DNA from 2 places in the Rahnella sp. PAMC25617 genome. Region 1 is predicted to be linked to the other one. Evidence: predicted binding sites of a transcription regulator. Region 1 holds the regulator's gene; the other holds the start of a gene.
The links. The regulator Fur, encoded in region 1, represses iron uptake genes when iron is present. The targets are predictions, from matches to a motif close to ATAATAATGAGAACNACTATCAA.

Region 2: the regulator Fur is predicted to act here: its motif matches at 4,032-4,054, upstream of ulaG (L-ascorbate 6-phosphate lactonase).

Annotation. Positions count from the first base shown of each region.
Region 1 is NZ_JBOCUM010000006.1:636,137-641,037, forward strand. Features, by position in the region: gene ybfF (esterase) at 1-85, shown strand, start outside; gene ybfE (LexA regulated protein) at 348-629, shown strand; gene ACM615_RS09025 (methyl-accepting chemotaxis protein) at 705-2,387, opposite strand; gene fldA (flavodoxin FldA) at 2,796-3,323, shown strand; gene fur (ferric iron uptake transcriptional regulator) at 3,637-4,092, shown strand; gene chiQ (ChiQ/YbfN family lipoprotein) at 4,276-4,617, opposite strand; gene chiP (chitoporin ChiP) at 4,631-4,901, opposite strand, start outside.
Region 2 is NZ_JBOCUM010000019.1:115,778-120,678, forward strand. Features, by position in the region: gene ACM615_RS21930 (trans-sulfuration enzyme family protein) at 1-1,174, opposite strand, end outside; gene glpE (thiosulfate sulfurtransferase GlpE) at 1,362-1,682, opposite strand; gene ulaR (HTH-type transcriptional regulator UlaR) at 1,767-2,522, opposite strand; gene ulaG (L-ascorbate 6-phosphate lactonase) at 2,751-3,815, opposite strand; gene ulaA (PTS ascorbate transporter subunit IIC) at 4,230-4,901, shown strand, end outside.

The DNA of each region.
Region 1 (4,901 bases):
CGTCGCCGGAACCGGACATTGGGTTCACGCGGAAAAACCTGAGGCCGTGCTGCGTGCTGTTCACCGTTTCATCGATGTGGACTAAGGTTTAACATCCTGGGGATAAATTGTGCAAAAAGCCTGCACAACTTAGAAAGTTATCATGAAATCAGGGCAATCAGGCGTTGTGAACCCCAGGCGCGCCAGTGTATGATTGCGCGCTATAATTTTGCCGCCCCGTTTCACTCAGGCTGAGTCGCGGGGGGTAAATTGGGTCAGGGTTTCTTAGCCCGAAATGTGTGAAACGCTCGTCAGGAATCGGCTTGCCGTTTTCCGATGTAAAAACTTCCCTGGTTGTACCGCTACCTATGGCAAAAGAACAACTGGATCGCACGACGATTGATCTGTTCGCAGATGACCGCCGTCCGGGGCGTCCAAAAACAAATCCGCTATCCCGTGATGAACAGCTCAGGATCAACAAGCGCAATCAGTTACGCCGCGATAAAGCGAGCGGTCTGCGTCGCGTGGAGCTGAAAATGAATGCCGATGCTGTTGATACGCTCAATAAGCTGGCTGAAGAACGTAACATCAGTCGTAGTGAACTGATTGAAGAGATGCTGCTGGCGCATCTTAACGGTCATGAAGGCTGATTGAAAACGGGTAACCTTTCCAGGCTACCCGTTTGTTTTTTCTTACTTATTCAACGCTAACTCTCTTCGCCCTTCTCAAAACGTTTCCCAGTTCTCAGCACTTTTCGCGCTATTCGCCGAAAGCACCCCGCCCATCCCGGTATCCGGACGCAGCAACGGAGCGGAAACCGCTTTCGCTGGACGTCCCTTCACGTTGGTCACGCTGTCTTTGAGTTTGAACGTGGCCACGGCGTTGTTGAGTAATGCAGCCTGTTCTTCCAGAGAAACCGCAGCCTGCGATGCCTCTTCAACCAGCGAGGCGTTCTGCTGCGTCACACTGTCCATCTGAGTGATCGCCACCGCCACCTGACCGATGCCTTTGCTTTGCTCATCAGATGCCGAAGCGATTTCCGCCATGATATCGGTGACATGCGTAATTGAGCGCACCACTTCATTCATCGTCAGACCGGCGTTTTCAACCAGTTTTGAACCGCTGTCGACGCGGGAAACCGATTCACTGATCAGGGATTCGATTTCTTTCGCCGCCTGGGCGCTGCGCTGTGCCAGATTGCGCACTTCGCTGGCGACCACCGCAAATCCACGCCCCTGTTCGCCCGCACGTGCGGCTTCAACCGCGGCGTTCAGCGCCAGAATGTTGGTCTGGAAAGCAATGCTGTTGATGACCGACGTAATTTCAGCAATTTTCTTTGAGCTGCCGGAAATGTCTTTCATGGTACTGACCACGTCCGCCACAATATTACCGCCCTTCTGCGCCGTGCCGGAAGCTTCAATCACCAGCTGGCTGGCGTGATGTGCGTTATCGGCATTGTGTTTCACCGTCGCTGTCAGTTCTTCCATGCTGGCTGCGGTTTCTTCCAGAGCAGAAGCCTGTTCTTCGGTACGCGAAGACAAGTCATTATTGCCCGCTGAAATTTCCGATGCGCCCTGATAGATATGGTTAGTACAGTTACGGATCGTCTGCACCGTATTCACCAGACTCGCCTGCATCACATTCAGCAGCGGGATCAGTTTACCGGCGCAGTTTTTACCGAACTCTTCCATATACTGCGTCAGGTCACCGCTGGCGATCACCGCGAACTGATCGCGGATTTTATCCAGCGGTTTCACCAGCGCCATCACCAGATAACGATCGGTCAGCAGCAACAGGATCAAACCAATACCAAATGCGCTCAGCTGGATCACTTTGCTCATGTAGGTCAGATGATTGGATTCATTTTGTGCGGCCTGAAAATCAACTGCAATCTGGCTGCTGACCTTTTCCATTGATAAACCAAAAGTACGGCTCAGCGCCGGAACCGTGGTGTTGGCTAACTGGTTATAGGTGTCGGTATTCTTACTGCTGGCAGCATTGAATAACGGCGTAACGCCCTGTGTCAGCAGGTTTTCCCAACTGGTCTGCAGTTCCTGAATGGCTGATTCTTCCAGGCCCGGATGGGGTACTGATTTAAAACCAGCCAGCGCCTGAGTCAGTCCATCAAGAGATTGTTTGGCACTGTCAAAAATTTCAGGGCCTTTTGACGGGTCAGCCTGAAGCTGTGCAACCGCACGACTCAGACGCGTCACGGTACGGAAATACTGATCGTTGCCTTTGCTGATCAGCGTCATGTTGTTGACCAGTTCGGTACTGTTCCTGGTATTTTGCGTTAATGTGCCAAGTGATGTGACGGTATAAAGGGAAACACCAGCCCACATCACGCAGAAGATGCCAAGAATGGTTAATAAAGCGGCCCTGATGGTAATATTTTTTAAAAACTGCACGATATGCCTCTCTCGAAACAGGACTGTTTCTGGTCTGAGGATTGACGGGGATGCGGAGAATCAAAACAGGTAACCAGCAGGCTTACGCCCCCGGACATGTTTGAACACCTCTCCGGGCATCGATTTCTTTATTATGTTGAGATTGCTCTCGCATCATCTATCGGCGGGACATGCATAAACTTAAGGAAGGAGCCGGTATATTTCTTCACTTTGCTTATGACCTCAGGAACTCTGTGGTTGATAAGCACACGATGGCGATAACACTTTAAAATATTGCCCGATAAACTTATTCCCCAGTTAAGAAGGCGAGCAGAAGCATATTCTCCGCCTCGCGAGTTTGGTATCATCTTCGCTATTATTGCCTGCAATGCAGGGCACTTCATTTAGAACAAGAGGTTAGATAATCTTATGGCCGTTGTAGGTATCTTCTTTGGATCCGATACAGGTAACACCGAAAACATCGCTAAAATGATCCAGAAACAATTGGGTAAAGATGTGGCTGAGGTGCATGACATTGCGAAGAGCAGCAAAGAGGATCTGGAAAAATTCGATATTTTGCTGATCGGAATTCCAACCTGGTATTACGGTGAAGCGCAGTGTGACTGGGATGACTTTTTCCCGTCGCTCGAAGAGATAGATTTCGAAGGTAAGCTGGTTGCCCTGTTTGGCTGCGGCGATCAGGAAGACTATGCCGAGTATTTCTGCGATGCACTGGGTACCGTGCGCGATATCATTGAGCCACGCGGCGCAGTGATTGTCGGACACTGGCCAACTGAAGGTTACCACTTTGAAGCATCCAAAGGCCTGGCAGATGATAAGCACTTCATCGGACTGGCAATTGACGAAGACCGTCAGCCGGAACTGACCGCTGAACGTGTTGATGCGTGGGTGAAACAGATCACAGAAGAACTCAGCCTTTCAGAAATTATCGGCTAAAACCCTGTTGGCCCTGAGGATTTATTCTACAATTGAAGGGCCAAACTATTACTGAAATTAACAATTTAACCGCTACAAAATTGTAACTTTTGGTCGTATCAAGGTACACTGAGTTCATCTGTTTTTTCTATCGATCAAGTCGTTGCATTATTAATGTGACAGGCAATTTGTGATCTTTATTAACAGGCTGTCGTTTACGAGAATGGGCACACTTCCCTTAAACGAAGAACAGTAAACGAACAATTTTGTGCCGCCGATGCCACAGGCTGCATGCCTCAACTTGATTAGCACATAGTAACAGGACTGAATCCGCATGACTGACAACAACACCGCACTGAAGAAAGCCGGCTTAAAAGTCACGCTTCCGCGCCTCAAAATCCTGGAAGTGCTGCAAGCGCCGGAAGGTCATCACGTTAGTGCGGAAGATCTGTACAAGCAACTGATTGATATGGGCGAAGAAATTGGTCTGGCCACGGTTTACCGTGTTCTGAACCAGTTTGATGATGCTGGTATCGTCACCCGTCATAACTTCGAAGGCGGCAAGTCCGTATTCGAACTGACTCAGCAACATCACCACGATCACCTGATCTGCCTGGATTGCGGTCGTGTGATTGAATTCCGTGACGAATATATTGAAGGTCGTCAGCGTGAGATTGCTAAAAAACATGGCATTAAACTGACCAACCACAGTCTGTACCTGTACGGTCACTGTGAAGCAGGCGACTGCCGTGAAGATGAATCTTTGCACAATGACAAACCTGCGCATTAATTTGCACAGCTTCGATTGTCGCAAATACTCTAAATAAACTAACCGCTGGAAAGCGGTTTTTTTATGTCTGCGTTTCACCCCGAACACAGACGCCGCTTACCGACGTAAAAAACCCCGGCAAGCCGGGGTTTCGCTTTTGATAATGATGATTTTGCCAGCTAAGGCTTTTACAAAAATCTGCTATTAATTCGCCATTACAGGCGCGTTATTGGATGTGATTTCCTGCCAGATTTTACCGCAATCCGCCGCATATGCCTGACCATCACCGGTTTTGCGCGCCGTCAGACAGCGCTGGTAATCCAGCACGCGTACTGTTTCCTGTTCCGCAAATTTTTGGTGTTCTTTTTCCTGTTTCAGCTTGTTCAGCAACACCTGACAAGTCGCCAGTTTGTCCGGATTACCTTCTGAAGAATTAATACACGCGCGGTAGTCTTCACGCGTTTGCGAAATCTGAGCCTGATCGGCCGTTGGCGCACAGCCTGCCAGCAGAACAACAGATACCGCCATCATCAGTAATTTATTCATCGACATAACGACCTCAGAAAATAGTGAATGGAGCAATAACGATGAATTTCACGTCTTTTTCATCCTGGAATATGTTGCCGTAACCCCCGCCCCAGCTCGGAATATCCGAGTGGTTGTCGTACTGGGTGTAATGCAGTTTGAACAATGTCCCCTTAGCGCGGCCTTCCTGAATGGTGTAAAGCGCATCCAGGCTCCAGGCGGTCTCTTTCAGACGCTGGCTCTGGTCATAAGCGGCATTGGTACTCGGTTTGGCGTCCCACGCGTAAACGTAAGAACCCCCGACG
Region 2 (4,901 bases), on a different contig from region 1:
CCTGTTGCAGGTCCGCAATCAGGTCTTCGGTGTCTTCAATACCGATACTGATGCGCACCAGTCCGTCGGTAATACCGCTCTGACGGCGGATTTCCGGCGCGACGGCGCTGTGCGTGGTAGACGCCGGATGGCAGGCCAGCGAATCGGTGTCTCCCAGAGAAACCGCCTGCGTGATGATGCTCAGCTTATCGAGGAAAGTTCGTGCCGCGTTCAGCCCGCCTTTCAGCTCAATGGCCATAATCCCGCCAAACAATTTCATTTGTTTCGACGCCGTAGCGTGTCCCGGATGCTGTTTCAGTCCCGGATAAAACACGGTGTCTACTGCACTGTGCCCGTCAAGGAATTCCGCGACTGCCTGCGCGCTCAGAGAGCTGGCCTCGACGCGCAGCGGCAAGGTTTTCAGGCCGCGGATCAGCAAACTGGCTTCGAACGGGCTCAGATTTCCGCCGAACTGTTTCAGGCCGAGGGTGCGGATTGGCGTGATCAACGCCGCAGGACCGGCCACCACGCCGCCGGTCGCATCGCCATGACCGCCGATGTATTTGGTCGCGGAATGCAGAACGATATCAATGCCCAGTTCCAGCGGGCGCGTCAGGTACGGCGTGGCAAAGGTATTATCTGCCACACTGACTGCACCGGCGGCTTTGGCAAGGCGGGCAATTTCTGCCAGATCGGCGATATCCAGCCCCGGGTTAGCCGGTGTTTCCACCAGCACCACTTTGGTATTTTTGGTGAATGCCGCTTCCAGTTCCTTCACATTCGTGACGTGAACCGGTTTGATGCCATAGCGCGGCAACAGGTTGCGCACCACACCTTCGGTGCCGCCGTACAGCGTGCCGATATGAATGATTTCATCGCCGGGAACCAGCAGGGCAAACAATGTGGCGCTGATTGCCGCCATGCCACTTGCGCAGGCCACGGCGGTTTCTGCGCCTTCGAGTGCCGCCAGTTTCTGTTCGAAAACGGCCACCGTCGGATTGGCGAAACGGCTGTAAATATAGCCGGGCTCTTCACCGCTGAAACGACGTGCGCCGCTGTCAAAGTCCGGGTACGAAAATGCCGATGCGGCGGTGATAGGTGTCGCAATCGCGCCGGTCAGGGCATCAGGCTGCTGTCCGCCATGAACGGCGAGCGTACGCATCCCTAAAGAACGTGAAGTGTTCAGATGTTTCATCTTGGAATCCTGTCGATAGTAGGCGGAAATTATATCAACACTGGAGAAAGGTAGCTTTTTCAGCTTAAGAACATTTTCGGCGCAAACTCATTAGCCTGGTTATAAAGACCTGGGCTAAAACGCCCCGGTTTATAAAGACCCGGTTTATAAAGGCTATAGCCTGCGCCGGAGGCAATTAAGGGTGGGATCAGGCTTCGATATCTTGCGGGAAGGCTTTTGACCAGGCTTCGAAACCGCCGTCAACGCTGTACACCGACTCGAAACCCTGAGAAATCAGGAATTGCGCGGCGCCACGGCTGCTGATGCCGTGATAGCACATCACCAGTACCGGCGTTTTGGCATCGGCCTGCTGAATAAAGGCGGGCAGGCTGTCGTTGCTCAGGTGATAAGCGCCCGGGGCATGTGCTGCGCCGAAGCTTTGCGGGTCGCGGATATCGACCATCACGGCGTCGCCTGAGGTCAGGCGGGAATGCGCTTGTTCAACGCTGATTGCTTCAAATTGTTCCATTCTGGTCGTGCCTCATAAAAGGTTATGCCGCTATTCTACCCAATAATTGCGCGACTAAGACCAGACGAAAAGCAGGGTTAAGCATTAAACGAGGATCACCTGCACACCTTTCTGGCGTAATTGTTCGATGATTTCACTGTTGGCTTCTTTGCCGGTGATCAGCACATCGATTTGCTCGGTGCGGCTGAACAGCATACCAGCACGTTGCCCGATTTTGCTGCTGTCGACCAGTGCCGCTAGTTTTCCGACATAATTCAGCATCTTCTGCTCGGCCATCGCCGTCAGCATGTCGGTTTTATACAGGCCGTCAGTCGTCAGTCCTGCGCCACTGGTGAACATCCAGTGCCCGGCATACAGGCTGGCGTCGCCGTCCTGTGGCGCTAAGGTAATTGACTGACTTTTATTGTACTGACCGCCCATGATCACCACGCTGTCGTGTTCCTGCTCGATCAGATAATTGGCCAGCGGCAGATAATTGGTGATGACCTGAATATCTTTTCCGCACATTTCGCGCCCCAGCAAAAACGCCGTCGACCCGCAGTTAATCACCACACTTTCACCCGGCTGGCACAGTCCGGCAGCCGCTTTGGCGATGCGCATTTTCTCGTTGAGATTGTGCGTCTGATGGATGTTCAACGGCGTCCAGTTCTGACGCGGCTGATTCACGGCTTCCGCACCGTTACGCACTTTACGCAGTTTGCCCAGTTCGTTGAGTTTGGTGATGTCACGACGCGCCGTAGCGGGTGAAATATCAAACTGATCAATCACATCAGCGACGGAAATCTGCCCCTGACGTTGCAGCAGATCGAGAATAGCATTGTGGCGTTGTGGCTCAGTCATGGTGGCTCCGGGCAAAATCGTTAAATGATTATTCCATGATTATAAACGAGCAGTAATGCGAAATGCATTGTTTATGAAGGCGCAAATTAATCGACCTCAATCAATCCCCTAAATAATTCGAGTTGCAGCAAGGCGACAAGCTCAGGAAGCCCCGGGAGCTTAGTTAACTAAGTGACCGGGGTGAGTGAGCGCAGTCAACGCATCTGCAACTTGAAGTATGACGGGTATTTATAAGAAGGATTTAAACGGCAGGTCGGTTTCTGTCGTAAAGCAGTCGTCAAAGCCACGCGGATAATGATATTCGAAATTATCCTTATCATCCGGATAGGTGAATTTACCGCCAACCTGCCAGATAAACGGTTTGAAGCCGTATTTCAGGCGATCTTTTTTCATCTCCCACAGCACGCGGATTTCCTGCGGATCGGCCTGGAAATTCGACCAGATATCGTGATGGAACGGAATAACGACTTTGGTGTTCAGGGATTCCGCCATGCGCAGCATATCCACGCTGGTCATTTTGTCGGTGACGCCGCGCGGGTTCTCGCCATAAGAGCCGAGCGCCACGTCAATCTGATACTCGTTGCCGTGCTTGGCGTAGTAGTTGGAATAGTGCGAATCGCCGCTGTGATACAGGTTTCCGCCCGGCGTTTTGAACAGATAATTGACTGCACGCTGATCCATCATATCCGGCAATACGCCGGCGGCTTTCTGATCCGCGGGCAGGGTAATCAGCACCGTGCGGTCGAAGGAATCCAGTGCGTGAATTTCCACGTCTTTGATCCGTAACACTTTGCCCGGTGTCATCACGATACAGCGGCTGGCAGGCACGCCCCAGCTCATCCACAAATCCACGCAGGTTTGCGGGCCGATGAACGGGACTTCAGAAGAACAGTTTTGCATGACAGCGGCGGCCACGTTCACATCGATATGATCGTTATGATCGTGGGTGGACAACACCGCGTCGATCTCCCTGATCGCAAAGGGATCGAGAACGAACGGCGTGGTGCGCAGATTCGGCTGGAGCTTCTTCACACCGGCCATGCGCTGCATCTGGTGGCCGGTTTTCATCAGCGGACTGCTGTGATTCTGCTTGCCCACGCCGCACCATAAATCGACGCAGATATTGGCGCCGCCCTCAGACTTCAGCCAGATCCCCGTACAGCCCAGCCACCACATGGCGAAGGTGCCCGGCGCGACTTTTTCCTGCTCGATTTCTTCGTTTAACCAGGTGCCCCATTCCGGAAAAGTGCTGAGGATCCAGGACTCGCGGCTGATCGTTTCTACTTTGCTCATGGTATTCCCTCATCTGAGTTGGCTTTGAAATAGAGTCACAATAAATCATTTAATGATTATATGTGATTTGTTTGTGAGAAAGTTATCATCGAAAACTCATCATGACAATGGTTTTCAGGATGTGTTTCTCAGCGGGAATAGCGATGGGATTGGATGAAGATGTAAGGATTTAGCGAGATATCCGTTATTTTCAAAATGATTATAGTATTGAAATACATAGTAAATATAAGAATTTTCATTGCGGTGGCAATGACACGTCATGACGATATCTTGCGAGACTGCTCACAAATAATCATTATGAATCTTTATCTGATTCGATGTGAGCATTAGAGTGCATCTGTCCCTCACTGTTTAGCGCGGAGTTTGCTATACAAACGTGCTGAAGAGATCAAACAAGGTCAGACGGAGAGTCTTATGGAATTCCTCTACACCATCTTCACCGTATTTTTTAATCAGGTTATGACCAACGCGCCGTTGCTGTTGGGGCTTGTGACCATGCTCGGTTACATCCTGCTCAGGAAGAGTGCGACGGTGATCATCAAGGGCACCATCAAAACCATTATCGGCTTTATGTTACTGCAGGCAGGATCCGGCATTCTGACCGGTACCTTCAAACCGGTGGTGGCAAAACTTTCAGAAGTGTATGGCATTAACGGCGCAATATCAGACACCTATGCGTCGATGATGGCCACGGTTGAGCGCATGGGCGAGGCCTACAGCTGGGTCGGATACGCGGTGCTGATCGCGCTGGCGCTGAATATTCTGATGGTGGTGTTCCGCCGCATTACCGGCATTCGCACCATCATGCTGACCGGCCACATTATGTTTCAGCAGGCGGGGCTGATTGCGGTGTTCTTCTTCATCATGGGCTACCCGATGTGGACGACCATCTGGTCAACCGCAATTCTGGTGTCATTGTACTGGGGCATCACCTCGAACATGATGTACAAACCGACGCAGGCCGTGACCGAAAACAGCGGCTTCTCGATTGGTCATCAGCAGCAATTTGCCTCGTGGATTGCCTGTAAGGTCGCGCCCTATCTCGGTAAAAAAGAAGACAGCGTTGAAAACCTTAAATTGCCGGGC